2 regions of the Streptomyces sp. NPDC005303 genome follow, and region 1 is predicted to be linked to the other one. Evidence: riboswitches for the same ligand, from Rfam matches in the RefSeq annotation. Region 1 holds a riboswitch; the other holds the start of a gene.
What was found. A riboswitch is a leader RNA that binds a small molecule or an ion and turns the genes downstream of it on or off. The one in region 1 is predicted to bind S-adenosylmethionine.
Positions count from the first base shown of each region.

Region 2: linked by a shared signal. The riboswitch ahead of thrC (threonine synthase) and the one ahead of ABZT93_RS24550 (aminotransferase class V-fold PLP-dependent enzyme) in region 1 are both predicted to bind S-adenosylmethionine.

Region 1 is NZ_JBEXGM010000018.1:131,279-145,692, forward strand. Features, by position in the region: gene ABZT93_RS24540 (cytochrome bc complex cytochrome b subunit) at 1-889, shown strand, start outside; gene trpD (anthranilate phosphoribosyltransferase) at 1,192-2,256, shown strand; SAM riboswitch class IV at 2,329-2,445, shown strand; gene ABZT93_RS24550 (aminotransferase class V-fold PLP-dependent enzyme) at 2,570-3,931, shown strand; gene ABZT93_RS24555 (serine/threonine-protein kinase) at 4,000-6,141, shown strand; gene ABZT93_RS24560 (Lrp/AsnC ligand binding domain-containing protein) at 6,155-6,436, opposite strand; gene ABZT93_RS24565 (rhomboid family intramembrane serine protease) at 6,479-7,237, opposite strand; gene ABZT93_RS24570 (hypothetical protein) at 7,409-7,648, shown strand; gene ABZT93_RS24575 (NYN domain-containing protein) at 7,684-9,027, shown strand; gene ABZT93_RS24580 (NlpC/P60 family protein) at 9,238-10,272, shown strand; gene ABZT93_RS24585 (NlpC/P60 family protein) at 10,512-11,528, shown strand; gene ABZT93_RS24590 (hypothetical protein) at 11,562-12,755, shown strand; gene ABZT93_RS24595 (glycosyltransferase 87 family protein) at 12,804-14,045, opposite strand; gene ABZT93_RS24600 (glycosyltransferase family 4 protein) at 14,166-14,414, shown strand, end outside.
Region 2 is NZ_JBEXGM010000014.1:287-14,700, reverse strand. Features, by position in the region: gene ABZT93_RS20715 (GNAT family N-acetyltransferase) at 1-16, opposite strand, end outside; gene ABZT93_RS20710 (flavin reductase family protein) at 60-605, opposite strand; gene cdgB (diguanylate cyclase CdgB) at 973-2,628, shown strand; gene ABZT93_RS20700 (carbohydrate-binding protein) at 2,750-3,697, shown strand; gene ABZT93_RS20695 (1-phosphofructokinase family hexose kinase) at 3,701-4,630, opposite strand; gene nagA (N-acetylglucosamine-6-phosphate deacetylase) at 4,709-5,947, opposite strand; gene ABZT93_RS20685 (ROK family protein) at 5,947-6,891, opposite strand; gene ABZT93_RS20680 (extracellular solute-binding protein) at 7,061-8,269, shown strand; gene ABZT93_RS20675 (DUF3263 domain-containing protein) at 8,303-8,536, shown strand; gene otsB (trehalose-phosphatase) at 8,541-9,362, opposite strand; gene ABZT93_RS20665 (trehalose-6-phosphate synthase) at 9,365-10,750, opposite strand; gene ABZT93_RS20660 (glucosyl-3-phosphoglycerate synthase) at 10,882-11,826, opposite strand; SAM riboswitch class I at 11,976-12,134, shown strand; gene thrC (threonine synthase) at 12,150-13,433, shown strand; gene ABZT93_RS20650 (MoaD/ThiS family protein) at 13,430-13,705, shown strand; gene ABZT93_RS20645 (cold-shock protein) at 14,149-14,355, shown strand.

The DNA of each region.
Region 1 (14,414 bases):
CAAGACGAACAACAACGTCGTCGGCATGCCGCTGCTGCCGGTCTACATGGCCAAGGCCGGAGGCTTCTTCTTCCTGGTCTTCGGTGTCATCGCGGCCATCGCGGCGATCGCCTCGATCAACCCGATCTGGTCGATGGGCCCCTACCGTCCCGACCAGGTGTCCACGGGCGCCCAGCCGGACTGGTACATGGGCTTCTCCGAGGGCCTGATCCGTGTCATGCCGGGCTGGGAGATCAACTTCTGGGGCCACACGCTCGTCCTGGGTGTGTTCATCCCGCTGGTGATCTTCCCGCTGGTCCTGGTCGCGATCGCGGTGTACCCGTTCATCGAGTCCTGGGTCACCGGCGACAAGCGCGAGCACCACATCCTGGACCGGCCGCGCAACGCTCCGACGCGGACCGCGTTCGGTGTCGCGTGGATCACCTGGTACATGGTGCTGCTGATCGGTGGTGGAAACGACCTCTGGGCCACCCACTTCCACCTGTCGATCAACGCCATCACCTGGTTCGTGCGGGTCGCGTTCTTCGTCGCCCCGGTCCTGGCGTTCGTCGCCACCAAGCGGATCTGCCTCGGCCTCCAGCGCCGCGACAAGGACAAGGTGCTGCACGGTCGCGAGTCCGGCATCATCAAGCGCCTGCCGCACGGTGAGTTCATCGAGGTGCACGAGCCGCTCAGCCAGGAGCAGCTGCACACGCTCACGGCGCACGAGCAGTACGAGCCGGCCGCGATCGGTGCCACGGTCGACGAGAACGGCGTCGAGCGCAAGGTGAAGAGCTCCGAGAAGCTGCGCGCCAAGCTGAGCGAGGCGTACTACGGCGAGGAGTCCCAGATCCCCAAGCCGACCGTCGAGGAGTACAAGGAGATCACGAGCGGCCACGGCCACCACTGATCGCTGCTTGTCGCTGCGCTCGCCACGGCGCGGTTGAAAGGACCCCGTCCGAATCTCGGACGGGGTCCTTTGCCGTGCGGGTGCGGGTGCGGGTGCGGGTGCGGTTCGGTGGGGGCGGGCGTTTTGCGCAGTTCCTCGCGCCCCTGGATGCCTGCGGCGCAGCCGCGGCCTCGGTGGGGGCTTGTGCACCGCGTGGCTGCGGGCTGGGACGGGTCCCGTCCGAACGCCGGACGGGGCCCTGTGTCGTGCCGCGGGCTGGATAGGGTGTGGGCACACTTTTCTTCGACATCTGGAGCGGCCCCATGAGCGCTGTGACCCCCGCTGGAGGCGACACCGCGGCGGGCCGTTCCTGGCCCGAGGTGCTGAACGGTCTGCTGTCCGGGCGGGACCAGGAGGCCGACGCCACGTTCTGGGCGCTGGACCGGATCATGCGCGGTGAGGCGACCGACGCCCAGATCGCCGGGTTCGTGGTGGCGCTGCGGGCCAAGGGCGAGACCGTCGAGGAGATCACCGGTCTCGTCCGCGCGATGTACGAGCACGCGAACGTCATCGAGGTGTCGGGCCCGACCGTCGACATCGTCGGCACCGGCGGCGACGGCGCGAAGACCGTGAACATCTCCACGATGTCCTCGATCGTCATCGCCGGCACCGGCGCCAAGGTCGTCAAGCACGGCAACCGGGCCGCCTCCTCGGCCTCCGGCGCCTCCGACGTCCTGGAGAAGCTCGGCGTCAACCTGGAGCTGACCCCGCAGCGGGTGGCCGAGGTCGCCGAGGAGGCCGGGATCACCTTCTGCTTCGCCATCAAGTTCCACCCGGCGCTGCGTCATGTGGGCGCCGCCCGCAGCCAGTTGGGCATCCGCACGGTGTTCAACGTCCTCGGTCCGCTGACCAACCCGGCCCGGGTGCGAGCCCAGGCGGTCGGCGTGGCCGATCCCCGTATGGCACCGATCGTCGCCGGCGTCTTCGCCGAGCGCGGCAACTCCTCCCTCGTCTTCCGCGGCGACGACGGCCTCGACGAGCTGACGACCACGTCGACCTCCCGCGTCTGGACCGTCCGCGACGGCAAGGTCACCGAGGAGAGCTTCGACCCCCGGGACGTCGGCATCGAGCTCGTCCCGGTGGAGGCCCTGCGCGGCGGTGACCCCTCGTACAACGCCGAGGTCGCGCGGCGGCTGCTGGACGGCGAGAGGGGCCCGGTGCGGGACGCCGTACTCCTGAACTCGGCGGCCGCCCTGGTCGCCCTGAATCCCGGCACCGGGACGCTGGCCGAGCAGCTGCGAGACCGGATGGACAAGGCCGCGGAGTCGATCGACTCGGGGGCGGCGAAACGCGTCCTGGCCCGCTGGGTGGCCGCGAGCAACGCCTAGCAGCCGGTCGCGGTCCCGTAGTTCGGACACGAGTTGCGGGACCGCGATCACTTCACGTACGTTCCTGTACCAGGTCATGAGTGACAGTCATGAGGCCCCGGCCGACTGTCCGGCAACCCTCCGTCCGTGGCGGGGTGCCCCGGGTGAGGACCAGGCCGTAGGCAGCGAGGTCTACGGCAAGCGCGGGCCCCTCTCGAAACCAGGGGTCCTGGTCGTCGAGGGAGTCTTCCGTGAGCAAGCGAATGCGATAGGGCGCCGAGCCCCGCCTCCGCATACCCATCTCACCTTTCACTTTTTTCACGGGAGCCCCGCCATGTCCGTCTCCACCGCTGCCTCCGTCCAGACCCTTTGTGCCCAGCTGCCCGTTCTGGGCAGGAATGTCACCGTCCCGCTCGTCACCGGCGGCGAGGTCACCTACGCGGCGCTCGACTACGCGGCCAGCGCACCGGCCCTCCAGCGGGTCTGGGACGACGTGGCGGCGTACGCCCCCTACTACGGCAGCGTGCACCGCGGGGCCGGCTACCTCTCGCAGCTGTCCACCGACCTGTTCGAGAGCGCCCGCAGGACCGTCACCGAGTTCCTCGACTGCCGCGACGACGACCAGCTCATCTTCACCCGCTCCACCACCGACTCGCTCAACCTCCTCGCCGCGGCGCTCCCCGCCGACTGCCAGGTCTACGTCTTCGAGACCGAACACCACGCGAGCCTGCTGCCCTGGCAGGACGCCCGGGTCAGCTACCTCGACGCCCCGCGCACCCCGAGCCAGGCCGTGGAGACCCTGAAGAAGGCCCTCGCCGACCGCGACTCCGACGCTCCGGCCCTGGTCTGCGTCACCGGCGCCTCCAACGTCACCGGCGAGCTGTGGCCGGTCCGCGAGCTGGCCGCCGCCGCCCATGCGCACGGCGCCCGGATCGTCCTCGACGCCGCCCAGCTCGCCCCGCACCACCCGGTGAGCGTCCGTGACCTCGACGTCGACTGGGTCGCCTTCTCCGGCCACAAGCTGTACGCCCCCTTCGGCTCCGGCGTCCTGGCCGGCCGCGCCGACTGGCTGCGGGCCGCCGACCCCTACCTCGCGGGCGGCGGCGCCAGCCGCAAGGTCACCCGGCGCGAGGACGGGGGAGTGGACGTGGAGTGGCACGAGAGCGCCGCCCGCCACGAGGCCGGCTCCCCGAACGTCATCGGCGCCTACTCCATCGCGTCGGCCTGCAAGGCGCTGACGGAAGCCGGTTTCGACAGCCTGGTCGCCCGCGAGCAGTACCTGATCGAGAAGGTCCGCCAGGGTCTCGCCGACGTCCCCGAGGTCCGCGTCCTGTCCCTCTTCGGTGACGACGCCCCCCGGGTCGGCGTGATCTCCTTCGTCGTCGAGGGCTGGAACAGCTCCCACTTCGCCGCCGCACTCTCCGCCGAGTACGGCATCGGCGTCCGCGACGGCCTGTTCTGCGCCCACCCCCTCGTCCGCACCCTCCTCGGCAGCGACCCGCAGTCCCAGGGCGAGTGCGGTGCCCCCGAGGCCGCGCCCGGCGAGAAGTCCCTCAACGCGATCCGGGTGAGCTTCGGCGCGGGCACGCCGGACGAGCACGTGGAGCGGTTCGTGAAGGCCGTGAAGGAACTGGTCACGGACGGTGCGAAGTGGACGTACCGCACCGAGGACGGGCGCTGCGTCCCGGCCGTCTGACGTACGGACGTCCGGCGCGCGTATACGCTCCCCCTCAGCAGCCGTACGGAATGCAGGGGGAGCACGGGGTGCAGGAGCTGCGCGAGACGGACCCGCGGACCATCGGGCCCTACGAGGTCCTGGGCAGACTCGGGGCCGGCGGCATGGGCGAGGTGTACCTCGCCGAGGCGCGCGGCGGGCTGCGCCTCGCCGTGAAGGTCGTACGGACCGAGCACGCCGGGGACCGTACGTTCCGCGCCCGGTTCCGGCACGAGGTGCGGGCCGCGCAGACCGTCGGCGGGGCGGGCACGTACACCGCGCGGGTCGTGGACGCGGACACCGAGGCCGCGCGGCCCTGGATGGCCACCGAGTTCGTGCAGGGTCCCAACCTGCGGGACGCGGTGCTCGACCGGGGGCCGCTGCCCGCGGACGCCGTACGACTGCTCGCGGCCGCGCTCGCCGAGGCGCTGGCCGCGATCCACGCCAAGGGCCTGGTCCACCGCGACCTCAAGCCCTCCAACATCCTGCTCGCGCCGGACGGCCCCAGGGTCATCGACTTCGGGATCGTCCGGGCCCTGGAGGGCACCGCCCTGACCCGGACCGGCGTGGTCGTCGGATCGGTCGGCTACCTGTCGCCCGAGCAGATCCGCAACGGCGCCCAGGTGGTGCCGGCCAGTGACGTCTTCTCCCTGGGCGCGGTCCTCGCCTACGCCTCGGGCGGCAAGGAACCCTTCGGCGAGGGACAGGATTCGGTCGTTCTGCTGCGGATCCTGACCGGTGACGTGGACCTGTCCGCCGTACCGGAGGAGCGGCTGCCGCTGGTGGAGTCGTGCCTGCGGGACGACCCCGGCGCGCGGCCGACGCCCGCCGAACTGGTCGCGGCAGCGGGACACACCGCGGAGTCGCTTCGCGAGGGGCTGCGGCCCGGGTGGTACGCGCCAGGGGCCGCGCAAGAGCCCGAGGCCGCCCGGAGCGGCGCGCTCTGGGTTCCCGGGCACGACTCGGGGGAGCGGGGCAGCCGGGTCGAGTACGTGGCACCCGTGACCGTCACGGACGTCCCCGCGGTCACCGATGCGACCCCGGTCCCGGTCCGGCCCTCCCGGCGCCGGCTGCTGCGGGCCGTGGCGGGCGGTGCCGGGGTCGTGGCGGCCGGAGGCGCGGGCGGGTGGCTGTGGCTGCGGGACTCGCCGGGCGGAACGGCGCAGGCCGGGGCGGGGTCCCCGACGGGCACCCCCGCGACGGGCTGGCAGTTCAAGGTCCAGGGGCTCGGCGGGCGGCGCGGCCCCTGCGCGGCCGTCTCGCCCGACGGCACGCGCGTGTACGTCGGCGGCACGGACGGCGCGCTGCACGCGCTGGACCTGGACGGGCGGCTCGTGTGGCGGACCCCGCTCGGCGCCGAGGTGATGTCCCCGCTCGCGACCGCCGACGGCGTGTACTGCCTGCTGGAGGACGGCCAGGAGGGCGCCTCCAAGCTGTGCGCGCTCGGCCGGCGCGGCAAGGTCCGCTGGACCAGGTCGTTCGCCGCGAACAGTCAGTTCCCGGTCGCCGCGGGCGGACTGATCCTGGTGTCCTACGGTGACGGCTCGGACGCGGGCGGGGTGCGGGCCTACGCCCCCGACGGCAGCGTGCGCTGGGCCACCCCGACCGGACCGGCGCCCACCGGTGAGCCCATGGTGGCGGACGGCGTGGTGTACGTCGGCACCTTCGGGGACCAGGTCCAGGCCCTGGACGCGAAGACCGGCAAGCGGCTCTGGGCGACGGCGGCGGGCCTCGACACCGGGCGCCCCGCGCTGGTCGGGGACACCCTGATGGTCGGTTCGGGCGGCGAGCGGATGCTGCACGGCATCGGCCGCAAGGGCAAGCCGCTGTGGCACTCGACCAACGACAAGGTGTACGGCGGCCGCTACTTCACCTGCGTGCCCTTCGGCGGTCTGGGCGTCACCGCCTCCGACTACGAACTGGTCGCCCTGGACCCCGCGGACGGATCGACCGTGTGGTCCTTCCGGTTCACCGACGAGGGAAACCAGTACAGCGACCCCACGGTCTTCGGCGACACCGTCTACGTGCGCCACGGCTCGACGCTCTACGGCATCGACCGCAAGGGGAAGCAGACCTGGCACCGGCGCGTCGAGGGCGGCGCGTCCATCGGCACCCAGAGTCCGGTCGTCCGGGACGGCCGCGTGTACGCCGCGAACGCCGACGGCATCACGGTGCTGGCGCTCGACTCCTAGCCCTCGGGGCCGCTCAGCTGTCGAGGCCGATCGCGAACGCGGCCTCCAGGTCGTGCTGGGAGTAGGTGCGGAAGGCCACGTGGGTGTCCGTCGCCTCGACGCCCGGGATCTTGCTGATGCTGCCGGGGATGACCTCGGCGAGGTCCTCGTGCTGCTTGACCCGGACCATGGCGATCAGGTCGTACGTGCCCGTGACCGAGAAGACCTCGCTCACGGACTCCAGCGCGGCGATCCGCTCCGCGATCTCGGGGATCCGGTCCACGCTGGTCTTGATGAGGACGATCGCGGTGATCACGGCTGGTTCTCTCCCTCGGAGGCCGGTGGCGGGGCTCTCACCCTACTCGCGGTCCAGCCGGCCTGGTTTTTCTGCCGCGGGTCCGGGGGCCGGCCCCCGGGAAGACACAGCAGTCGTACGGCCGAAACGCACCCAGGCGAAGACCAGGCCCAGGCCGAAGCCCACCAGGTGGGCCAGATAGGCCACGCCGGGGCCGTCGGAGGCCCGGCCCGCCGCGAGCCATTGCAGCGCCGCCCAGAACGGCAGGACGACCCAGGCGGGGAAGCGCAGCGGCAGGAAGAAGAGGAACGGCAGGAGACTGGTCACCCGGGCCCCGGGGAACAGGAACAGAAACGCGCCGAGGACCGCCGAGATCGCCCCTGAGGCGCCGACCAGGGACTGCTCGGAGCCGGCGTTGGCGGCCGCGTAGCCCAGCAGGGCGAGGTAGCCGCAGCCGACGTAGAAGAGGAGGAACTGCAGTCGGCCCATCCGTTCCTCGGTCATCACCCCGAAGACGTACAGGAAGAGCATGTTGCCCAGCAGGTGCACCCAGCTGCCGTGCACGAACAGTGCGGTGGCCGGGGTGAGGGCGGCACCCGGCGAGCCCTCGAACAGTTCGGCGGGGACCACGCCCCAGCGGTGGAAGTAGGCCCGCTGGGCGGCCAGGGCCGCGTTCCCGGAGCCGTAGGCCGGATCGAGACCCGAGGCGGGGCCGATCACGAAGACCAGAGAGCACAGGGCGATCAGACCGTAGGTGACCGGAGCCGGCCCCCACAGCGCCCTGTCTGCTCCACCGTGTGTCACCCTCCAGTTGCGGATCATGAACACAGAGCATGACGTAACGGGACGCAACCGAACAGAGTGCCTCGCCGCCGGACAGGTCCCGTGGACGCCCGAGCGGCGAGTACCCGCCAGGCCGTAGGGTTACGAGCCACACGCACCGGGACGCCGGTGTGTCACTGACAATGGCTAGTAGGAAAGAGCACAGCCACGATGACGGTTCCCCTCCCGACCGCCTCGACGCGGTGGCGCTGCACCCTCTGCGGCAACCTCACGCGCTTCGACGTGACCCGCTCGTCGAAGGTCGTCGAGTACGTCCACCTCGATCTGGCCGGAGAGCCGAAGGTCGAGGAGCGCGAGGTGGTCAGTGAGAGCATCGAGTCGGTGCGGTGCCGCTGGTGCAATGCCGTGGACCAGGTGGAACTCGTGGACAGGCCGGGCGCCGGTTCCTGACCGGGCCGGCCCCGCACAGTGATGGGGTGTGACGGATGGTGGAGACACAAGGCGGGGAGCCGGGCGACGGCGCCGCCGAGGTGCTCGACCGTCCGCTGCCCGACGGTGTGCGGCGCAGGGTCGTGCACATCGTCTCCGAGGGCTTCGGCGGGCTGACCGTCGGTGAACTGCCCGCACAGCTCAGGCAGTACGCGCGCTTCGCGCCCAACCGGCGGGCCAAGTTCGCGGGCAACGCGATGGCGGCGGCGCTGGAGACCGATCCGCTGTTCCGCCAGCGCATCGGGGAGAAGTTCAGAGAGGTCCAGCCGGAGCTGGCCGGCGCGCTCGACTCCGGCGCCCCGCCCCCGGCCGCGGACCCGCTCGACGTGGCGGCCGCGGCCTATGTCCTGCGTCCCACGGGCTGGGTCAAGCTGGTCACCGCGGCCGGCGAGGAGGCCCTGCGGGCGGACGCCGAGCGGGCCGACGAGGAGAGCCGCGCCGAGTTGGAGCGGCTGCGCGAGGAGCTCACGGCCGCCCGCGACCAGACGCGCGCCGAGACCGAGCGGCTGCGCACCGAGCTGGAGTCGGCCAAGAAGGAAGCCGAATCGCTTCACCGGAAGCTGCGCGCGGCACTCAGTGACGTCAAGCGCGGTGAGGCGGCCCTGCGCAAGCTGCAGGCCGAGATGGAGTCCGTACGCACCGAGGGTCAGACCCAGGTGTCCGCCGCCGAGAGCGAGTCCCGGCGCCTGAAGGCGCGCCTCGGGGAGGCGGAGGCTGCTCTGGAGGCCACGCGCAGAGCGGCACGGGAGGGGCGCAGTGTCGAGGACATGCGCGTGCGTCTGCTTCTGGACACCGTTCTGGACGCGGCCCAGGGACTGCGCCGGGAACTGGCCCTGCCGCCGGTCTCCGTGCGGCCCGCCGAGACGGTGGACGCGGTCGAGCCGGGCCGCATGACCCCGAAGGACATCGCCGCGCGGGCGCTGTCCGAGAACGACCCCGCGATCCTGGACCAGCTCCTCGCCCTGCCCCAGGCGCACTTGGTGGTCGACGGCTACAACGTCACCAAGACCGGCTATCCCCAGATGCCGCTGGAGAAGCAGCGCCTCAGGCTCCTCGGGCAGCTCTCCCAGCTCGCCGCGCAGACCGGGGCGGAGGTGACCTGCGTCTTCGACGGGGCCGAACTCGCCGCGCCGGTGCTGCTCGCGCCGCCCCGCGGGGTGCGGGTGCTCTTCTCGAAGGCGGGCGTCACCGCCGACGAGTTGATCCGTCAGCTGGTGCGCGCCGAGCCGCCCGGACGGCCGGTGATCGTCGCCTCGACCGACCGTGAGGTCGCCGACGGCATCGCCAAGGCGGGGGCGCGACCGGTCGCTTCTGCGGTGCTACTGAAGCGGCTGTCCTAAACATCGAAGTTAGCGGTTTAACGCCCGAATTGGCCGTATCGTCACGCAACGTAGCGTCAAGCGCGTCTCACTGCACGTGAGTTGTGTGTAAAGAATGCATGGCGTGACGAGATTTTGCTCCTGAGGATTTGAACTGATCACGGGAAGGTCACTAAGGTCTGGGCTCGAACCTCCGAGCGGGTGATCACTCAAAAGAAGGAGTTCACCTCCGTGGCGTCCCACCGTCGACCCAAGCAGCCGAGCCGTACGCGCGTGACCGTGCTCACGACCGCAGCCGCTGCCGCCGTGGCCCTCAGTGCCAATGCCGCCAACGCCGCGCCGAGCGAGAAGCCGAGCAAGGACGAGGTCAAGGCGAAGGTCGACGCCCTCTACGAGCAGGCCGAGCAGGCCACCGAGAAGCTCAACGGCGCCAAGGAGAAGCAGGAGAAGCTCCAGAAGGAGATCTCCACCATCCAGGACAACGTGGCCCGCGGCCAGGACGACCTGAACGAACTCCGTGACTCCATAGGCATGGCGGCCGCCGCGCAGTACCGCACCGGCTCCATCGACTCCTCGCTCCAGCTCTTCCTGTCGTCGAACCCGGACGACTACCTGGACAAGGCGTCCACCGCGGACCAGCTCAGCTCCCAGCAGGTCGAGGCGCTGAAGAAGATCCAGGAGAAGCAGCGCGAGCTGGCCCAGGACCGTGCCGAGGCCACCGAGAAGCTCCAGGACCTCGCGAGCACCCGCACCGAACTGGCCAAGCAGAAGAAGGCCGTTCAGGGCAAGCTCGCCGAGGCGCAGAAGCTCCTCAACTCGCTGACGGCCGCCGAGAAGGCAGCGCTCGCCGCCGCCGACGCCCGCGCCAGCCGCTCCGCCAGCGAGCGCGTGGACCTCGGTGACGCCCCCGCGTCCTCCGCCCGGGCCCAGGCGGCCTTCAACGCCGCCCAGACCCAGCTCGGCAAGCCGTACGTCTACGGCGCCACCGGCACCGCCTCCTACGACTGCTCGGGCCTGACCTCCTGGGCCTACGCCCAGGCCGGCATCACCATCCCGCGCACCTCGCAGGCCCAGGCCAACGCCGGCACGCGCATCTACAGCATGAGCGACCTCAAGGTCGGCGACCTGGTGATCTTCTACGGCGACCTGCACCACGTCGCCCTGTACGCGGGCAACGGCCAGGTCATCCACGCCCCGCGCACCGGCACGGTCGTGCGCTACGAGTCGATCAACAACATGCCGTTCCAGTTCGGCGTGCGGATCTGAGCCTCCTCACCTGAGCCCCGTTCCCGCTCAAGATCGCGACGACTTGCCGCCCGTTCGGGCGAATCGCGACAACCACAACTGACCGCCCGCCCCGCCCATGACCTGCGTCATAGGCGGGGCGTGACGTTGTGTGCCCGCGGAGGTCGTTGGATACGCCCCTGCCGCGGGGCTACTGTCGGCCGCGTTTCCCCCTCGTCGGGGAACGTCCCAGTCCGCCAGTGGAAGGAGCGCGGCTTCCCGTGGGGTCCCATCGCCGCCTTGTCCAGACGTCCGGGTTCAACCGGGGCGCCGGTGCCGCCCTGTGCGTGCTGTCCGCGGCGGCCGCCGCGCTCGGCGCCGTACCGGCCGTCGCCGCCCCGTCCGCCGACACCAAGGCCGAGGTGGACCGCCTCTACGAGCAGGCCGAGCGGGCCACCGAGGCCTACAACAAGGCCGACGCCCGCGCCGACTCGCTGCGCGAGGAGGTCCGCACCGCACAGGACACGATCGCCCGGCAGCAGGAGCGCATCAACTCCAAGCGGGAGAAGCTCGGTTCACTGGCCGGCGCGCAGTACCGCTCCGGCGGCCTCGACCCGTCCCTGGCGCTGCTGTTCTCCGACGACCCGGACGACTACCTCGACAAGGCGGCCGTCCTGGACCGCATCAACGCCCACCAGGCGGGCGAGCTCAGGGACCTCCAGGACGCCATGCGCGAACTCGCCCAGGAGCGCAGCGAGGCGGCCCGGCAGCTCGACGAACTGGAGAGGAGCCGCAAGGCCGTCGCCTCCCACAAGCGGACCGTCGAGAAGAAGCTCGCCAGAGCGCGCGCGCTGCTCAACTCCCTGCCGTACGACGAGCGCGCCGCCTACGACCGGGCCTCCCGCTCCGGTCGCTCGGAGATGCCCGACCTCTCGGGTGCCGAGGCGCCCTCGGGCCGGGCGGCCGCCGCCGTGGCCGCCGTGCAGTCCGCGATCGGCAAGCCGTACGTGTGGGGCGCCAACGGGCCCGGCGGCTTCGACTGTTCGGGCCTGATGCAGTGGTCGTACGCCCAGGCCGGCGTCTCCCTCCCGCGCACCTCGCAGGCCCAGCGCTACGCCGGCCGCCAGGTACCGCTCTCCCAGGCGCGGCCCGGCGATCTGGTCACCTACCGGGGTGACGCCAGCCACGTCGGCATGTACGTCGGCAACGGCCAGGTCGTGCACGCCCCGTACCCCGGCGCCCCGGTGCGCTACGACCCGGTGGACATGATGCCGGGGGCGACGGTCACACGCCCCTGACCGACGGCGGCGATACCCGTACGATCGGGAGACATGGCTGGTCGAAGGCGGGCGTCGAAACACGGTGTCGTGGTGCTGTGCCTGCTGCTCGCCTCGCTGGTGGCCTGCGGCGGCAGGCCGACGGCCACCGGCACCGCCGAGGCCGACGTGCAGCACGTCCTCGACCGGCGGGCGGCTGCCGTCCTCGACCGCGACAAGGCGGCGATGGCCGAGACGGGCACCGCGAGCTGGTTCGACAACGTCAGCGCGGTGCCGCTCGCCTCCTGGTCCTACAAGGTCACGGCCGTGCACCGCACCGGCGCCACGGCCACCGCCGACGCCGAACTCCGCTACCAGGTCCGGGGATACGACCAGGCCCCCGCCACCGTCGCCCGCACCCTGGACCTCTCCCTGGACGCGGCCGACCAGTGGTACGTCGTCGGTGAGAAGCCCGCCGGCAAGGCCTCGCAGCTGCTCTGGGACCAGGGCAAGGTGGCCGTCGTCCGCGGCAGGCACAGCATCGTCCTCGGTGTCGGCCAGTCCGGCGAGCGGCTGCACTCCTTCGCGGACCTGGCCGACCACGCCGTGCCCGCCGTGTCGGACGCCTGGGGCACCAGGTGGTCCCGGCACGTCGTCGTGCTCGTACCGAAGTCCCTGGAGGGGATGGCGGGCCTGCTCGGCTCGCCGGCCTCCTGGTACCGCGGGATCGCGGCCGTCACCACCGGCGAGACCGGAGCCCCGGCGCAGGCCCCCGCGGACCGGATCATCGTCAACCCCGACGCGTACGGCCTGCTCGGCACCGTGGGCAGACAGGTCGTGCTCACCCACGAGACCACCCATGTCGCCACCCGCGCCGACACCACCGCCGCGACGCCGTTGTGGCTGTCGGAGGGGTACGCCGACTGGGTCGGCTACCGGGACACCGGGCGCACCCCGGCCGAGGCCGCGCCGGAACTCGGGGAGGCCGTCTCCGCGGGCCGGATGCCGGCCGCCCTGCCGACCGACGCGGATTTCGGCTTCGACGGCAGCACGTCCGGGCTCGCGGTGTCCTACGAGAGCGGCTGGATGGCCTGCCGGATGATCGCGGACCGGTGGGGCGAGGCGAAGCTGGGCGAGTTCTACCGAGCCGTGGGCACGCACAAGAAGCGTCCGGGGGCGGTGGAGGAGGCCATGGCGCAGGTCCTGGACACCGACCTGAAGACCTTCACCACCGACTGGCAGGAGTACCTGCGGAGTCAGCTCGGCTGATCCGACACGACGGCGTGCTGTTCCCGCACTGCGGGCGGATGCCCGGGTTCAGGAGGAGGGCGAGGGCTCGCGGGCCGGGGTGGTGGACTGGTCCGGGGCCGGGGTCGGTGGGGTCCGGTTCGGGACCGTCGAACGCCACAGCTCGCGCATCCCGGTGATCGTGGCCAGGACCAGCAGGCCGTTGCGCACGAGGAGGAGGGTGATGCCGAGGGGGGTGCTGCCCACGACGTCCGCGAACCGGATCGGGAACTCCAGGACCGTCACGAAGCACGCCGTCAGCACCAGGACGGCCGTGAGGCCCATCCGGCTCGCGCGAAAGCACAGACAGGCCGCCGCGAGGCCGACCAGCCACACCATGTACTGCGGGCTGATCACCCGGCTGGTGGTGGTGAACATCAGCACCGCCACCAGCGCCGCGTCGGCCGCCGTGTGCGCCTCGAACCGGGTGGCCGTCAGCCGCCACAGCAGCAGCAGTCCGAAGGCCATGCCGGTCAGCGTGAGCGCGGCCGTGCTGACGGCGGTCACCCCGGGGCCGAGGAACTCGACCGAGCCGTAGTTGAGCATGACGGAGCCGTCCCAGCCGTGGTGGCGGGCGATGTGGAAGACCAGCGAGCCCAGCGACTCCACCTCGGTGCCCCGCTCCCGCTGGAAGGTCAGGAAGGCGAAGGCCCCGGGCATCGCCGACGAGAAAAGCCCGGCGACCACCACGACCGTCACCGCCGCCGAGGCCCACACGCTGCGTCTGCGGATGCCGACCAGGATCAGCGCCGGCCACACCTTCAGCAGCGCCCCGAAGCCCACCAGGGCCCCCGCCACCTTCGGATGCCGGGCGGCCGCGAGCACCGCCGCGACCGCCACCGCGGTCACCATCACGTCGTAGCGGGAGTAGACGGTCGGGCCGAGCAGAGGTACGCCCGCCACCCACACCCAGGCCCCCCGCAGCCGCCGCCCGTCACGCAGACCCGCGTACAGCAGCAGGAGCAGGGCGGCCAGGTCGGCGGCGAAGGCCATGAGGAAGAAGGCCTGCGTGTACTCCAGGAACGGCAGCAGCGCGGGGGAGAGGATCGCGAGGGCCGCGGCGGGCGGGTACTGCCAGGTCACGTCGGACTGAGGGAACGTTCCGGTGCGCAGGACGTCGTACCAGCCCTGGTAGATGACCGACACGTCACTCGTGACGTCCGGGCCCGGGAAGACGTACACCTTGAAGACCCACAGCAGGAGCAGGAGCCTGGTCACGCCCCAGGTCAGCAGCAGTCCGGTCAGAGACCACCGCACGGCCCTCGTCTCCACGTGATCCCCTGCCGTTCTCTTGCGCCCTTGAGGGGAACATGATGTCCCGCTCTCCTGTGAGGGTGCCATAAACGTGACCGCGCCCGGCTGTGAGCAGCCGGTTCGGTAGGGTCTGCCGCGATGCACAAGACCCTGATCGTGACGAACGACTTCCCGCCCCGCCCCGGTGGCATCCAGGCGTTCCTGCACAACATGGCGCTGCGGCTCGACCCGGAGCGCCTGGTCGTCTACGCCTCCACCTGGAAGCGCGGCCGGGAGGGTGCCGAGGCCACCGCCGCCTTCGACGCCGAGCAGCCCTTCACCGTCGTACGGGACTCCACCACCATGCTGCTGCCGACCCCCGGGGCCACCCGGAAGGCCGTCGGGCTG
Region 2 (14,414 bases), on a different contig from region 1:
GTGGTGCGAAGGTCATCCGGGGGACCTTAGGACGGGTCAGCGGCGCGCGGCCACCGAATTCATCCCAACTGCCGGTACCTGCCGCGGAAATACGTGAGCGGGCCGCCGTCCGCGCTCGGCACGTCGGCGGTCAGTACGCGACCGATCACCAGGGTGTGGTCGCCGGCCTCCACGCGCTGTTCGGTGCGGCACTCCAGGGTGGCGAGGGCGCCGCCCACCAGAGCGGCGCCGGTCGCGGAGCCGCGGACGTACGGGATGTCCTCGAACAGGAGGCGGTCGCTGATGCGGCCCTTCATGGCGAAGCGGCCGGCGATGTGCCGCTGGCTCTCGGACAGGACGGACACCGCCCACAGCGGTTGCTCGTCGAGCAGGTCGTCCATGCGGGAGCCCGTACGCAGGCTGACCAGCACCAGAGGCGGGTCCAGGGAGACCGAGAGGAAGGCCGTGGCGGTCATGCCGACGTCCTCGCCCCCGGGGCCCTCGGCGTCGAGCGGGGGCTCGAACGCGGTCACCAGGACCACGCCCGCGGCCAGCCGGGACATGGCGGCCCGGAACTCGTCGTTGCTCACCCCCACAGCATGCCCGGAAGCGGGCGGAGGGATCATCGGCACGGTGGCGGGGGGAGTGTTCGGCACGCCGGAAACGCTAATGTCCGCTCCGGGCGCTCCGCATCGGGCCTTCGCCCGAGGCCGGACCTAGGTCCACCGGCGGAGATGCGCACAGTGGCCACAAACACCCAAAGTTTGCGTTCAGTAAACGCACAGGGAAAACGCAGAAGCTCCACTCAATTGTTCATCTTTCGCTGTGACTTGAGTCACAAGGGGCGCTAATTGTTGACCCTGTGTACCGAGTGGGCAGCGCGCTGTGATTCAGTGGCGGGAAGTACCGACCGAGCCGCACCAACGAACCGCACTGACGATACGCCGAAGAGAACCCTTGATTCGCTGCGAGGTCTCGGGGGGAGGGCGAGCAATGGAGAGCGAGTCGGAGCCGTACGTCCGCCTTGCGTCCCTGCGACAGCTGCACCAGGTCATGGCCGACATGAACACGGCCCGCAGCCTGGCCGACACACTGCAGACCGTCGCGAACGGCGTGGTCACCGCACTCGGCTACGAACTGGCGTGCGTCAATCTCGTGCGCCCCGACGGCGACCTCGTGGTCGCCGCCTTCTCCGGGAACCAGGCCGCCGAGGCGCTGATCACCGGCCGGGTGGGCTCCCGCGAGTCCTGGGAGCGCCGGCTGAGCATGGGAGAGACCTGGGGCGACCTGGTCTTCATACCGCACACCGAGGGCTGGGTCCTCGACGACGACGACGTCCCGCAGTGGTACACCGACGGGCCCGCGCCCCGCTTCGAGGACGAGTGGCACCCCTCCGACCGGCTGTTCGCGCCGATGTACACGCCGGGCGTACAGGGCGGTCAGTGCGGCGAGCTGATCGGCGTGCTCTCCGTGGACCGGCCGCGCAACGGCCGCAGGCCGGGCGCCTGGGGTCGCGAAGCGCTCCAGATGTACGCCTTCCAGGCCGCGATCGCGATCAGCAACGCGCGTCTGCGGTCGAACATGCAGCGCGCGCTGGTCAGACTCGAAAGGGAACAGCAGGCCCTCAGGGCCAGCGAAGAGAGCTTTCGGCAGGCCTTCGAGTACGCCCCCTCCGGCATGGCCATCGCCGAGATGGGCGGCGACCAGCACGGCCGCATCCTGCGCACCAACGACGCCCTGTGCCGCCTCCTCGGCCGCCCCGCGTCCGCGATGCGCCGCTATTCCTTCTCCGACCTGGTCCACCCCGAGGACATAGGCACCCTGCTGCGCACCTCGGCGGAGGGCGGACGCGCCGAGCTCCGCCTCGGACGCCGGGACGGCACCTACGTCTGGGTCTCCCTGCGCAACTCCGTCGTCGCCGACGCGGCCGACGGCCCGCGCTTCCTGCTCACCCACGTCGAGGACATCGAGGAGCGCAAGCGCCGCGAGCTCCAGCTCGCCCACCGCGCCTCCCACGACTCGCTGACCGGCCTGCCGAACTCCGCCGAGCTGCGCTCGCGGCTGTCCTCCCGGCTCTGCCAGCGCCCCACCCACACCGGCGCCCTGGAGCCCGTCGACGCGGCCTTCGGCCACCCGGCCTTCGACGCGGGCGGTCACGGTTTCGACTTCCGGCAGGGCGGTGCCGCGGCGTACGACGCCTTCGACCACCATGTGCACACCGTCGCCCCCGAGGGGGAGCGCGACGACGGCTCCAAGGGGCTCGCGGTGCTCTTCTGCGACCTCGACGGCTTCAAGTCGATCAACGACCGGTTCGGGCACAACGCGGGTGACGCGGTGCTCATCGAGGTCGCCCGGCGGCTGTCCCAGTGCGTCCGCGACGGCGACACCGTGGCGCGGCTCGGCGGCGACGAGTTCGTGATCCTCGCCGACGGGCTCGGCAAGGCCGACGCGGCCGACCTCGCGGTACGCCTGCGCAACGAGATCATCCAGCCGATCCGCGCCGAGGGACGGGCCGTGCGGGTGGGTGCCAGCTTCGGAATCGGCTGGGCGCACTGCGGCATGACCGCGGACGAAGTGTTGAAGTCGGCCGACGAGCGGATGTACGTCGAGAAACGATCTCGTCCCAAACAACACAGACGCGCGGGCTGAGCCCCAGGTCAGCGAGCCGATGCGATCCGAGTCACCCGTTTGGGCCATCAGGAGCGGGTAGGCTCGCCATTCTGACTCCACGTATCGCATCCGATCCGCACCTGTTGAGGAGTACCAAGGGATGACGTCCGGCAACAACGGCGCGAGCACGCCAGAGGACGAAGACCCGTTCGGCTACCTCTACGCCGACGGCCAGGCCAACGGCGCCCAGCCGCCCTCAGGCGGCGGCTACGGCTACGGCTATCCGAACTCCGTCAACCGGACACGCTCGGTCGGCCAGCGGCAGTACGGCCAGCAGCAGGCACCGGCCGCGCCGAACGGCCCGTACGGCCAGGTCCCGCAGCAGCAGGGCCAGACCGGCTACGGCCAGCCCAGCGCCCACTACCAGGCCCCCGAGACCCTCCCGGGCGGGGCCCCCACCAGCCAGCAGCCCATGCCGGGCTACAGCGGTGGCGGCCGCTCCGGTGGCCCCAACACCAAGGGTCTGCTGATCGGCGCGATCGCGGTGGTCGCCGCGGTGGTCATCGGCATCGCCATCGCGATGGCGGGCGGCGACGACGACAAGGGCGACAAGGGCAACCAGGCGGCGACGACCCCGACCACGTCCCAGAGCTCGGAGCCGAGTCCGTCGACCTCGGCGTCGGAGGCGGCCGACCTTCCGGAGGCCGACGTCAAGACGATGCGGCTGGAGGGCGGCACCGGCGTCGCGTCCGACGTGAAGGGTGCCCAGGCCGACGGGGGCGTGTACGTCCAGGGCTTCAACCAGGTCGGCGCCTCGGTCACCTGGACGGTCAACGGCATCAAGAAGGCCGGCGTCTACCGGGTGTACGTCCGCTACAGCCTCCCCGCCGAGGACGCCAACGCGACGGTGACGGTCAACGGGAAGCCCTCCTCCCGGCCGCTGAACATGAAGAACTTCGGTGGGCTCCCCGCGAACGAGTGGCAGGAGACCTGGGCGCAGGTCTCCCTGACCAAGGGCACCAACACGATTCAGCTGTCCTGCCAGCAGGGCAACCAGTGCAACGCCCTGCTCGACCAGTTCTCCGTCACGGAGAACGTCGACCGTTAGGAGTCAGGCCGCGCTGACCTCGCCCGTCACCGCGACCCGCGTCAACAGCTCCTCGTAGGCCGCTCGGTCGAACTCCCCGGCCACCGGGGACAGTACGGTCGCCGCCGACAGGGCGACCGCGCGGGACAGGCGGTCCGGCCACGGGAGTTGTTCCGCCAGGGCCGACAGCAGCCCCGCCACCGCCGAGTCGCCGGCGCCCGTCGGGTTGCCGTGGACCGTGGTGGGCGGGGTGGCGCGCCAGCGGCCCTCCGGCGTCGCGGCGAGGAGGCCCTCCTTGCCCAGGGAGGCGACGACGGCGAGGGCGCCCCGGCGTCGCGCGTCCCGGGTTGCGCGCAACGGCTCGTGGGAGCCGGTCAGTTCAAACAGTTCGTCGGCGTTCGGCTTGACGATGTCGGGGCGGGCGGCGACCCCGCGGCGCAGCGCCTCTCCGCTGGTGTCGAGGAGGACCGGGACCCCGGCGGCCTTCGCCGTGCGGATCAGGCCCGCGTACGCCCCCACCGGCACCCCCGGTGGCAGACTCCCGCACAGGGCCACCGCCGCGACGGACGGGACGAGATCCTCGTACGCCTCCTGGAAGGCGGCCCACTCCGCGGATGTCACCGTCGGGCCCGGTTCGTTGAGCTGTGTGGTGTCGCCGGACTCCGCGTCCACCACGGCGATCGTGCGCCGGGTCGGCCCGCCGACCGGGACGAGCGCGTCCACCAGGCCCGGTACGGCGGTGAGCCGCTCCTGGACCGTGCGGCCCGTGGCACCGCCCGTGAACCCGGTGACCGTCACCTCGTGGCCGAGCGCGGCCAGCACCCGGGCCACGTTCAGCCCCTTGCCGCCGGGGCGTTCGGTGACGTCGGAGACCCGGTGGCTGGTGTGCGGCCGCAGCGACCGTACGCGATAGGTGATGTCGAGAGCGGTGTTCAGCGTGACCGTGAGGATCACCTGGGCCGACCTCCCCCGAGAGACAGAATGTGCCCGTCCAGTCTCCCAGGATGCCACCGGGCCCAACAGCGTGACAGATCAGCCCAGTTGGGGATCGACCACCCATTCTCCCCGGCGCATGACGCCCTTGAGGTCGAATTGATGGTCGAGGAGGACCAGGTCGGCGTCCTTGCCCGGCTCCAGCGACCCGATCCGGTCGGACATGCCCAGCAGCCGGGCCGGGTTGGCGGAGATCGCCGCGACCACGTCCTCGACCGGGAGCCGGTCCACGGTCACCGCCCGCTTGAAGGCGCGGTCCAGGGTGAGCGTCGAGCCGGCGATCGAACCGCCCTCGACCAGGCGGGCGACTCCCTCGCTGACCTCCACTTCCAGGGGGCCGAGCATGTATCGGCCGTCGCCGAAGCCCGCCGCGTCCATGGCGTCCGTGATGAGGGCGACCCGCTTCGACCCCGCGTGGTGGAACGCGAGTTGCAGCGCGGCCGGGTGGAGGTGAGTGCCGTCGTCGATCAGCTCGACCGTGATCCGCTCGTCCTCCAGGAGGGCGGTGATGGGACCGGGGGTGCGGTGGCCGAGGGGCGGCATCGCGTTGAAGAGGTGGGTCGCCACGGTGGCGCCCGCTTCGATGGCCTCGACGGTCTGCTCGTAGGTCGCGTCCGTGTGCCCGACCGCCGCGATGACCCCGTGTTCGGCGAGGAGGCGTACCGACTCGATGCCGCCGGGCAGCTCGGTGGCGAGGGTGAGCATCTTCGCCTGGCCGCGCGCCGCGTCGATGAGCTTGCGGACCTCCGCCGGGTCCGGGTCGCGCAGGAGTCCCTCCGAGTGCGCGCCCTTGCGGCAGGGGGAGATGAACGGGCCCTCGAAGTGGACGCCGGCGATGTCGCCCTGTTCGGCGAGTTCGGACAGGAGACCGGCTCGCTGGGCGAGGAAGTCCATGTCGCCGGTGACGGTGGAGGCGACGAGGGTGGTGGTCCCGTGGCTGTGGTGTGTGGCGATGCCCTTGAGCACGTCTTCGATCGTGCCCGAGGTGAAGGAGGCTCCGCCGCCGCCGTGGTTGTGGAGGTCGACGAAACCTGGGACCAGCCAGTGTCCGGTTACGTCGATGACCTGGGCGTTCTCCGGGGCGGCGCCGATGATTCGGGTGCCGTCGACGATCACTCGGCCGTTATTGACGGTTCCCGTGGGGAGGACGACCGTTGCGCCGGACAGGACGAGGGGCGTATGGCCCGTTGCGGGGTGCGGGTTCGTCGTGGCTGGTCGCGCCCGCGCGGCGGTAGCCGCAGATTCAGCGCTGTCCCGCGCCCGTGGGTGGGCTGTCATCAGGGCGTTACCTCCGAACTGTCCGTCTTTTTGAGGAGATCCCAGGCCAGTAGGCCCGCGCCCAGGCAACCCGCCGTGTCGCCCAGTGCCGCGGGGACGATCGTCGGGAGCTTCTGGAAGGTGACGCGCCTTTGGACCGCGTCCCGCAGCGGTGTGAACAACGTTTCCCCCGCCTCCGCCAGGCCGCCACCGATGATCAGGGTGCGGGGGTCCAGGAGGGTGAGGGCGGTGACCAGGCCGTCGGCGAGGGTGTCCACGGCGTGCTGCCAGATCTCCCGGGCCTTCGGGTCCTGGGCCTCGACCGCCTTCGCACAGTCCGCCGCGTCCGCGTCCGGGTTCCCGGTGACCGAGGCCCAGGCCTCGCTGACCGCGGCGGCGGAGGCGTACCGCTCCAGGCAGCCCCGCTGGCCGCACGGGCAGGGCGTGCCGTCCGGGCGTACGACGATGTGGCCGATCTCGCCCGCGAAGCCGTGCGCGCCGGCCTCCACCCGCCCCGTGATGCCGATCGCGCCGGCGATGCCGGTGCCCAGGGCGACGAAGAGGAAGCGGTCGGTGCCCTGGCCGGCTCCGATGCGGCCCTCGGCGAGGCCGCCGGTGCGGACGTCGTGGCCGAGGGCGACCGGGACGCCGCCGAGGCGCTCGGCGAGCAGGTGGCGCAGGGGGACGTCCCGCCAGCCCAGGTTGGCGGCGTAGGCCGCGATGCCCCGGCCCTCGTCGACGATGCCGGGTACGGCGACGCCGGCCGCGGCCGCGGGGGCATCGAAGTGCTCGGTGCCGTACGCGCGCAGCTCGGCGGCGAAGTCGAGGATGCCGTCGACGACCGCGTCCGGTCCGTGCTCGCGGCCGGTCGCCCGGCGGGCCCGGTGCAGGAGTGCGCCGTCCGCGCCGACCAAGGCCGCCTTCATCCCGGTGCCGCCCACGTCGAGGGCGATGACATGTCTCACGGGGGACAGTGTGACCCGTTGACCCACAAGAGGTCTAGTCCACTCGCGTGGTGTAGACCTTAGTTCTGAGATATGTATGACTTTTCGAAAGATTTCGAACGTGAGTTTGGGGCGGTTGTCGGTGCGGCGGCGTAGGACGGGAACGATCGCGGCGGTGTCCGCACTGGGTATGACGGCAGTCCTGGGCGGCTGCGGGCTGGGCGGCGGCTCGGACGAGGTGACGCTGAAGCTGGTCGCCGCCGACTACGGCGACAGTTCGGCCAACAGCTCCCAGAAGTACTGGGACAAGCTCGTCAAGGAGTACGAGGCCGAGCACGCCGGCGTGAAGGTCGACGTCAGCGTGTACTCGTGGACCGACGTCGACCGCAAGGTCAAGGAGATGGTCGACGCGGGCAAGGCGCCCGACATGGCGCAGATCGGCGCCTACGCCGACTACGCGGACAAGGGGCTGCTGTACAAGGCCGACGAGCTGATCGGGATCCGGGAGCAGGCCGACTTCGTCGCCCAGCTCGGCTCGGCGGGGCGTATCGACGGGATGCAGTACGGCATGCCGTTCGCCGCCTCGACCCGGCTGCTCTTCTACAACAAGACCCTCTTCGCCGATGCCGGGCTCACCCCGCCGAAGACGTGGAAGCAGCTGGCCGCCGACGCCGAGACCCTCAAGGCGGACGGGGTGAAGTACCCGTACGCGCTGCCGCTCGGACCCGAGGAGGCGCAGGCCGAGACCATGCAGTGGCTGCTGAGCGGGGGCGGCGGATACATCGACGACGTCGGCACGTACGGCATCGACTCCGAGGAGAACGTCGCCACACTGACCTGGCTCAAGGACGACCTCGTCGGCAAGGGACTGACCGGTCCCGTCGCGCCCGAGAACCTGAACCGGGCCGCCGCGTTCTCGGCGTTCGCCGCCGGGGACGTCGGAATGCTCAACGGGCACCCCTCGCTGATGAAGACCGCCGCAGAGAAGGGCGTGAAGTTCGGGATGGTGCCGATGCCCGGCGCCGACGGACCGACCAGGAACTCCATGGGCGTCGCCGACTGGATGATGGCCTTCCGGCAGAACGGGCACGCCGAGCAGGTGGGCGACTTCCTCGACTCCGTCTACAGCGAGAAGAACGTCCTCGCGTTCTCCCGCGAGTACGACCTGCTGCCGGTGACGAACTCCGCGTCCGAGGTCATGAGCGGTGACTCCCGGGACGCCGACCTCAAGCCCTTCCTCGACGCCCTGCCCAGCGCGGAGCTGCCCCCCGTGGGCAAGACGTCCTGGGCCTCGGTCAGCGCGGCCGTGAAGAAGCGGATCGGCTCCGCGGTGAGCTCCGAGGGAAACCCCACCGAGGTGCTGCGCGCGTTGCAGCTGACCGCGCGGAACGCGGAGTAGTCGCTGTCGGTGGCGGGCGTTACGGTTCCGGGCATGGAGCATGCGGAACTCGACCGCCGTGAGCGGGACATCCTCGCGCTGGAGCGCCGCTCCTTCGCGGGGCCCGGCGCGAAGGAGCGGGCGATACGCGAGGAACTGGGCCTGGCACCGGTCCGTTACTACCAGCTGCTCAACGCCCTGCTGGACGATCAGCGCGCGCTGGCCTTCGACCCGGTGACGGTGAACCGGCTGCGCAGAGTGCGGGAGGCCCGGCGGGCGGAGCGCTGAGGGGTCAGCCGAGCCGCTCCGCCAGGTCCCGCAGGAGGCCCACCACACCGGCCGGGCCGTCCACCACCAGGTCGGCCCGCTTGCGGAGTTCCGTCACCTCGTCGCTGCCGCTGCACACCAGGAGGCCGGGGGTGCCGGCGGCGCGGAGGTCGTCGACCGCGGCGAAGGCGGGCAGGTCACCCAGGTCGTCGCCGGCGAACAGCACGGACCGGGCGGAGACCTCGCGGGCGTGCTTCTGGAGGGCCACGCCCTTGTCCATGCCGGGTGGGCGGAGCTCCAGGACCAGACGGCCCGGTTCCACGATCAGGCCGTTGCGGGCGGCCAGGTCGGCGAGGGGGCCCTGCAGGGCCTCGAAGGCGGACTGGGGGTCGTCGGCCCTGCGGGTGTGGACGGCCACCGCCCGGCCGCCCTTCTCCTCCAGCCACGCGCCCGTCCCGGCCAGAAGCTCCGGCAGCTCGGCCCGGACCGCCGCGACACCCGGGTGCGGGGCGGGGGCCGTGACCTCACCCGTCGCCGCGTCCCAGCGCTCCGCCCCGTAGTGGCCGAGCACGGTCAGGTGCTCCAGGCCCGGGACCTGCGCGAAACCACCGTTGCGGACCGCGACCGCGGCCGGGCGGCCGGTGATCACCGCCACGGACGCCACCTTCGGCGCGAGCGCCGCGAGCGCCGGCACCGCCTCGGGGTGGGCGAACGCTTTCTCCGGGTCCGCCACGATCGGCGCCAGCGTCCCGTCGAAGTCGAGGCCGATCACCGCGCGGCGCGGTTCGGCGAGGAGCGCGCGCAGGCCCTCCTGGCCGGCGGGGGTGGTGGGCGTGGGAAGGTTCATGCTCACCCGTTCAGTGCGTTCAGCTGGTCCAGGAACCACTGGGCCGGTGGGAGTGCCGTCGCCGCCGCGGCGAGCCGCTTCGCGCGTTCGGCCCGTTCGTGGGGCGGCATCGTCAGGGCCTCGTGCAGGGCGGCCGCCGTCTGCTCCACGTCGTACGGGTTCACCACGATCGCGTCCTCGCCCAGCTCCTCGTACGCCCCGGCCTCCCGCGACAGCACCAGCGCGCACCCCTCGTCGGAGACCACCGGCACCTCCTTCGCGACCAGGTTCATGCCGTCCCGGATGGGGTTGACCAGCGCCACGTCGGCCAGCCGGTACGCGGCGAGGGAGCGCGCGAAGTCGTCCTTCAGATTCAGCAGGACCGGGGTCCAGCCCGGTGTGCCGAACGTGTCGTTGATCTCGTCCGCCAGCCGCTGCACCTCGGCCGTGTAGTCCCGGTACACCGCCAGGTCCTGCCGCGACGGATACGCGAACGCCACGTGCACGACCCGCTCCCGCCACTCCGGCCGCGACTCCAGCAGCCGCCGGTAGGAGAGCAGCCCGCGCACGATGTTCTTGGACAGCTCGGTGCGGTCGACCCGCACGATCGTCTTGCGGCCCGCACCGATCTCCTCGCGCAGGGCGACGATCCGCTCCTCCACGTCGGCCTGGTGGGAGCGGGCGCGCAGGAAGTCCGCGTCCGCGCCAAGGCCGTGCACCCCGATCCGGGTCTCCCCGAGCCCGTCCGCGAACTCCGTGCAGCAGGCGGTGAAGGCGTCCGCCCAGCGGCGGGTGAGGAAGCCGAGCCGGTCGGCGCCCAGCATGCCGCGCAGCAGCTGGGACGCGATGTCGTCGGGCAGCATCCGGAAGTAGTCCACCGGCGCCCACGGCGTGTGCGAGAAGTGGGCGATGCGCAGGTCGGGGCGGAGCTCGCGGAGCATCCCCGGCACCAGGCACAGGTGGTAGTCCTGCACCAGGACCGCCGCCCCCTCGGCCGCCTCCTCGGCGAGCGCCTCGGCGAAGGCGCGGTTGTACGTCTCGTACGACGCCCACTGCCGCCGGAACTCCGCGTCGAAGGACGGCTCCAGCGGGGTCTGGTAGAGGAGGTGGTGGACGAACCAGAGGACCGAGTTCGCGATGCCGTTGTACGCGTCCGTGTGCACGTCGGCCGGGATCGGGAGCATACGGACGCCGTCCTCGCCGACCCCCTGCCGTACCGCCTCGCGGTCGCCGTCGGACAGCGCGGAGCACACCCACAGCGCGCCCGCCTCCGGACCGATCGCCGAAAGGCCCGAGACCAGTCCGCCGCCACCCCGTCTGGGGTGCAGCGAACCGTCCTCCTGGACCTCGTACGAGACCGGGCCGCGGTTGGACGCGACCAGCACCTGGGCGTTGTGCGATGAAGCCATGCCTCGAAACCTAGCCCGGTGTACAACCGCTCAAACGTTCCCGTAGCGTCTTCGGCCCGCGGCCCGTGGGGGCTGGTCGCGCCCACGGGGCGGAGCCGCAGATCGATACAGTCCCGCGCCCCTTGGTGGGTCTACGCAGCCCTTCTTTTCATGTACTCCGGAATCTCCGTCATCGGCGGCCGCTCCTCCGTGTCCACGGAGTACGTACGCGGCTCGAAGCCGTCCCGGCCCCGCTCGAACTGGGTGAGGGAGGGGCGGATCATATGGCCGCGGGCCAGCCGCAGCTGTGCGGTGCGGTAGATCGCGGCGGACATCCGGCCCAGGGCCTGCCCGTCCTGGTGGCGGTGCTTGCGCACCCCGACGTCGACCTGGGCGAGCGCGTCCAGGCCCACCAGGTGCAGGGCGTCGACCAACATGCCCAGCTCGACGCCGTAGCCGACGGGGAACGGCAGCTGCTCCAGCAGCGAGCGCCGGGCCGCGTACTCGCCGCCCAGCGGCTGCACGAAACCGGCCAGCTGCGGCCAGTGCATGTTCAGCAGCGGCCGCGCCATGAGCTCGGTGACCCGGCCGCCCTGCCCGGCGGCGCCGCCCAGGGGACGGTCGTACATGCCCTTGACCAGGTCGACCCCGGGTTCGGTGAGCAGCGGGCCGACGATGCCGGAGACGAAGTCCGAGGAGAACTCCTTCAGGTCGGCGTCGATGAAGCAGACGATGTCCCCGGTGGTGGCGAGCAGGGAGCGCCACAGGACCTCGCCCTTGCCGGGCACGGCGGGTAGGCGCGGCAGGATGTCGTCACGGTGGACGACCCGCGCACCGGCCGCCTCGGCGACCTCGGACGTGCGGTCGGTCGATCCCGAGTCGACGACGACGATCTCGTCGACCAGCGGGACCTGCTGCATGAGGTCATGACGGATCACGGCGACGATGTCACCGACCGTCTCCTCCTCGTTGAGCGCGGGCAGGACGACACTGACGGTCTGACCCGAGCCCCGCTTCGCGGCCATGATCCGGTGGAGCGGGCGATCGGTCACCGACCAGGAACGGGTGGCCAGCCAGCGCTCGACTTCGTTCAGCACAGTGCGCGGCTCCTCTGCGTGTGATCTGCGGGTGATCCATCTCGCGGTTCGGACGACTCTCTCAACTGTCCTGGTCGTCGGTTACAGTCTTGAACAACGCGGATGACCATCGCATGTCCTGGGTGGGCCCGCCGTTCACAACTTCATACCGCTCATCCAGAGGGGCAGAGGGATACGGCCCGATGAAGCCCCGGCAACCCTCCAGTCGGTTCTCGTAGCGATCGCTGACGATCGTCTCCGCGAGGCTCCCGATTAGGGAAGGTGCCAAATCCGTCTCACGGCGAAGTGCGTCGTGAGGAAGATGAGGAAAGGGCCTCGCCTCCATGGCTGCGCAGACTGTTGCAAGCACCACGAACTCCGTCGATCTGGGTCCCGCCGCGGCGCTGAGCTGCCGCGAATGCGGCCACCGCGTCCCGCTCGGCCCGGTCTTCGCCTGCGAGGAGTGTTTCGGCCCGCTCGAGATCGCGTACGACTTCTCGGCCTATGACACCGAGGAGCTCCGCAAGCGCATCGAGGCGGGACCCGCGAACATCTGGCGCTACGCCCCGCTGCTGCCCGTCCCCGCGGACGTGGCGGACAAGCCCAACATCAACCCCGGCTGGACCAAGCTCGTCAAGGCCGACAACCTCGCCCGTGAGCTGGGCGTCGACGCCGGAAAGCTGTTCGTCAAGGACGACTCCGGCAACCCGACGCACTCCTTCAAGGACCGGGTCGTCGCCCAGGCCATCGAGGCCGCCCGCGTCTTCGGTTTCACCACCCTCTCCTGCTCCTCCACCGGCAACCTGGCCGGTGCGGTGGGCGCCGCCGCCGCCCGGGCCGGCTTCCGCTCGTGCGTGTTCATCCCGCACGACCTGGAGCAGGGCAAGGTCGTCATGGCCGCGGTCTACGGCGGCGAGCTCGTCGGCATCGAGGGCAACTACGACGACGTGAACCGCTTCTGCTCCGAGCTGATCGGCGACCCGGCCGGCGAGGGCTGGGGCTTCGTCAACGTCAACCTGCGGCCGTACTACGCGGAGGGGTCCAAGACCCTGGCGTACGAGATCTGCGAGCAGCTGGGCTGGCAGCTCCCCGACCAGCTGGTCGTGCCGATCGCCTCCGGCTCGCAGCTCACGAAGATCGACAAGGGGCTGCAGGAGCTGATCAAGCTCGGGCTCGTCGAGGACAAGCCGTACAAGATCTTCGGTGCGCAGGCGGAGGGGTGCTCGCCGGTGTCGGTGGCGTACAAGGCGGGCCACGACGTGGTCCGGCCGCAGAAGCCGAACACCATCGCCAAGTCGCTGGCGATCGGCAACCCGGCGGACGGGCCGTACGTGCTGGACATCGCCCGTCGTACCGGCGGGGCGGTGGAGGACGTCGACGACGAGCAGATCGTCGACGCGATCAAGCTGCTGGCCCGGACCGAGGGCATCTTCGCGGAGACCGCGGGTGGCGTGACCGTGGGCGTGACCCGCAAGCTGATCGAGAACGGCGTCCTCGACCCGACGAAGACCACGGTGGTGCTGAACACCGGCGACGGTCTCAAGACCCTGGACGCGGTGGCCGGTACCGGGCTCACCGCCACGATCCGTCCGAACCTGGACTCTTTCCGAGAGGCTGGCCTCGCATGAGCGTCAACGTCCGCATCCCCACCATTCTGCGCACCTACACCGGTGGCCAGGCCGAGGTGCAGGCCGAGGGTGGGACCCTCGCCGAGGTCATCGCGGATCTGGAGAAGAACCACACGGGTATCGCCGCGCGTGTTCTCGACGACCAGGGCAAGCTGCGGCGGTTCGTGAATGTGTACGTGAACGACGACGATGTGCGGTTCGAGCAGGGGCTGGAGACGGCGACGCCCGACGGGGCCGGCGTCTCCATCATCCCGGCGGTCGCCGGCGGGTGACCGTATGACTGGTCATTACCTTCGGTAACAGTAATTACCGAGTGTTCATCTGATTGCCCTCTCCGCGAGAGAAGCGGAGGGGGCAATTCTCTATGGTTGAGCACGGTACAGTTGGGGAACCTGCTGCTTCCCGCATGCCGGACGCATATGAGTTCCGACTTCGGATGCGACGAGAAGTAGCCAAAGTGTGTGGGTTCTTTGCGCCTTATGCTCCTTTTATGGGGCCCGACTTGCCCCGAATTCGGGCGAATTCTCACTACATTCCGGACCCCTTCCGTCCAGAATTCTCGTCCGATTGACCTGTTGCAGACGGCAGTTGGACAGATACATTCAGCCGCGGTCGACGCGTTCCGGCGCACGCCCCCAACCATGTGGGGGGTGAGGTCTGACCCGGATCCATGAAGTGTGGATCCGTGCAAGGGCCAGTAATAGGGGAGTTAGGCATGGCTCAGGGCACCGTCAAGTGGTTCAACGCGGAGAAGGGGTACGGCTTCATCGCGGTCGACGGTGGTGCGGATGTTTTCGTCCACTACAGCGCGATTCAGATGGACGGCTACCGCACCCTTGAAGAGGGCCAGCGGGTCGAGTTCGAGATCTCGCAGGGTCAGAAGGGGCCGCAGGCGGACATGGTCCGTCTCGCGACTGGCTGAAGCACGCGCCGGGTAACAACAGCGTCGTTCTTCGTTCTTCTTCGAAGGGCTCGTACCCC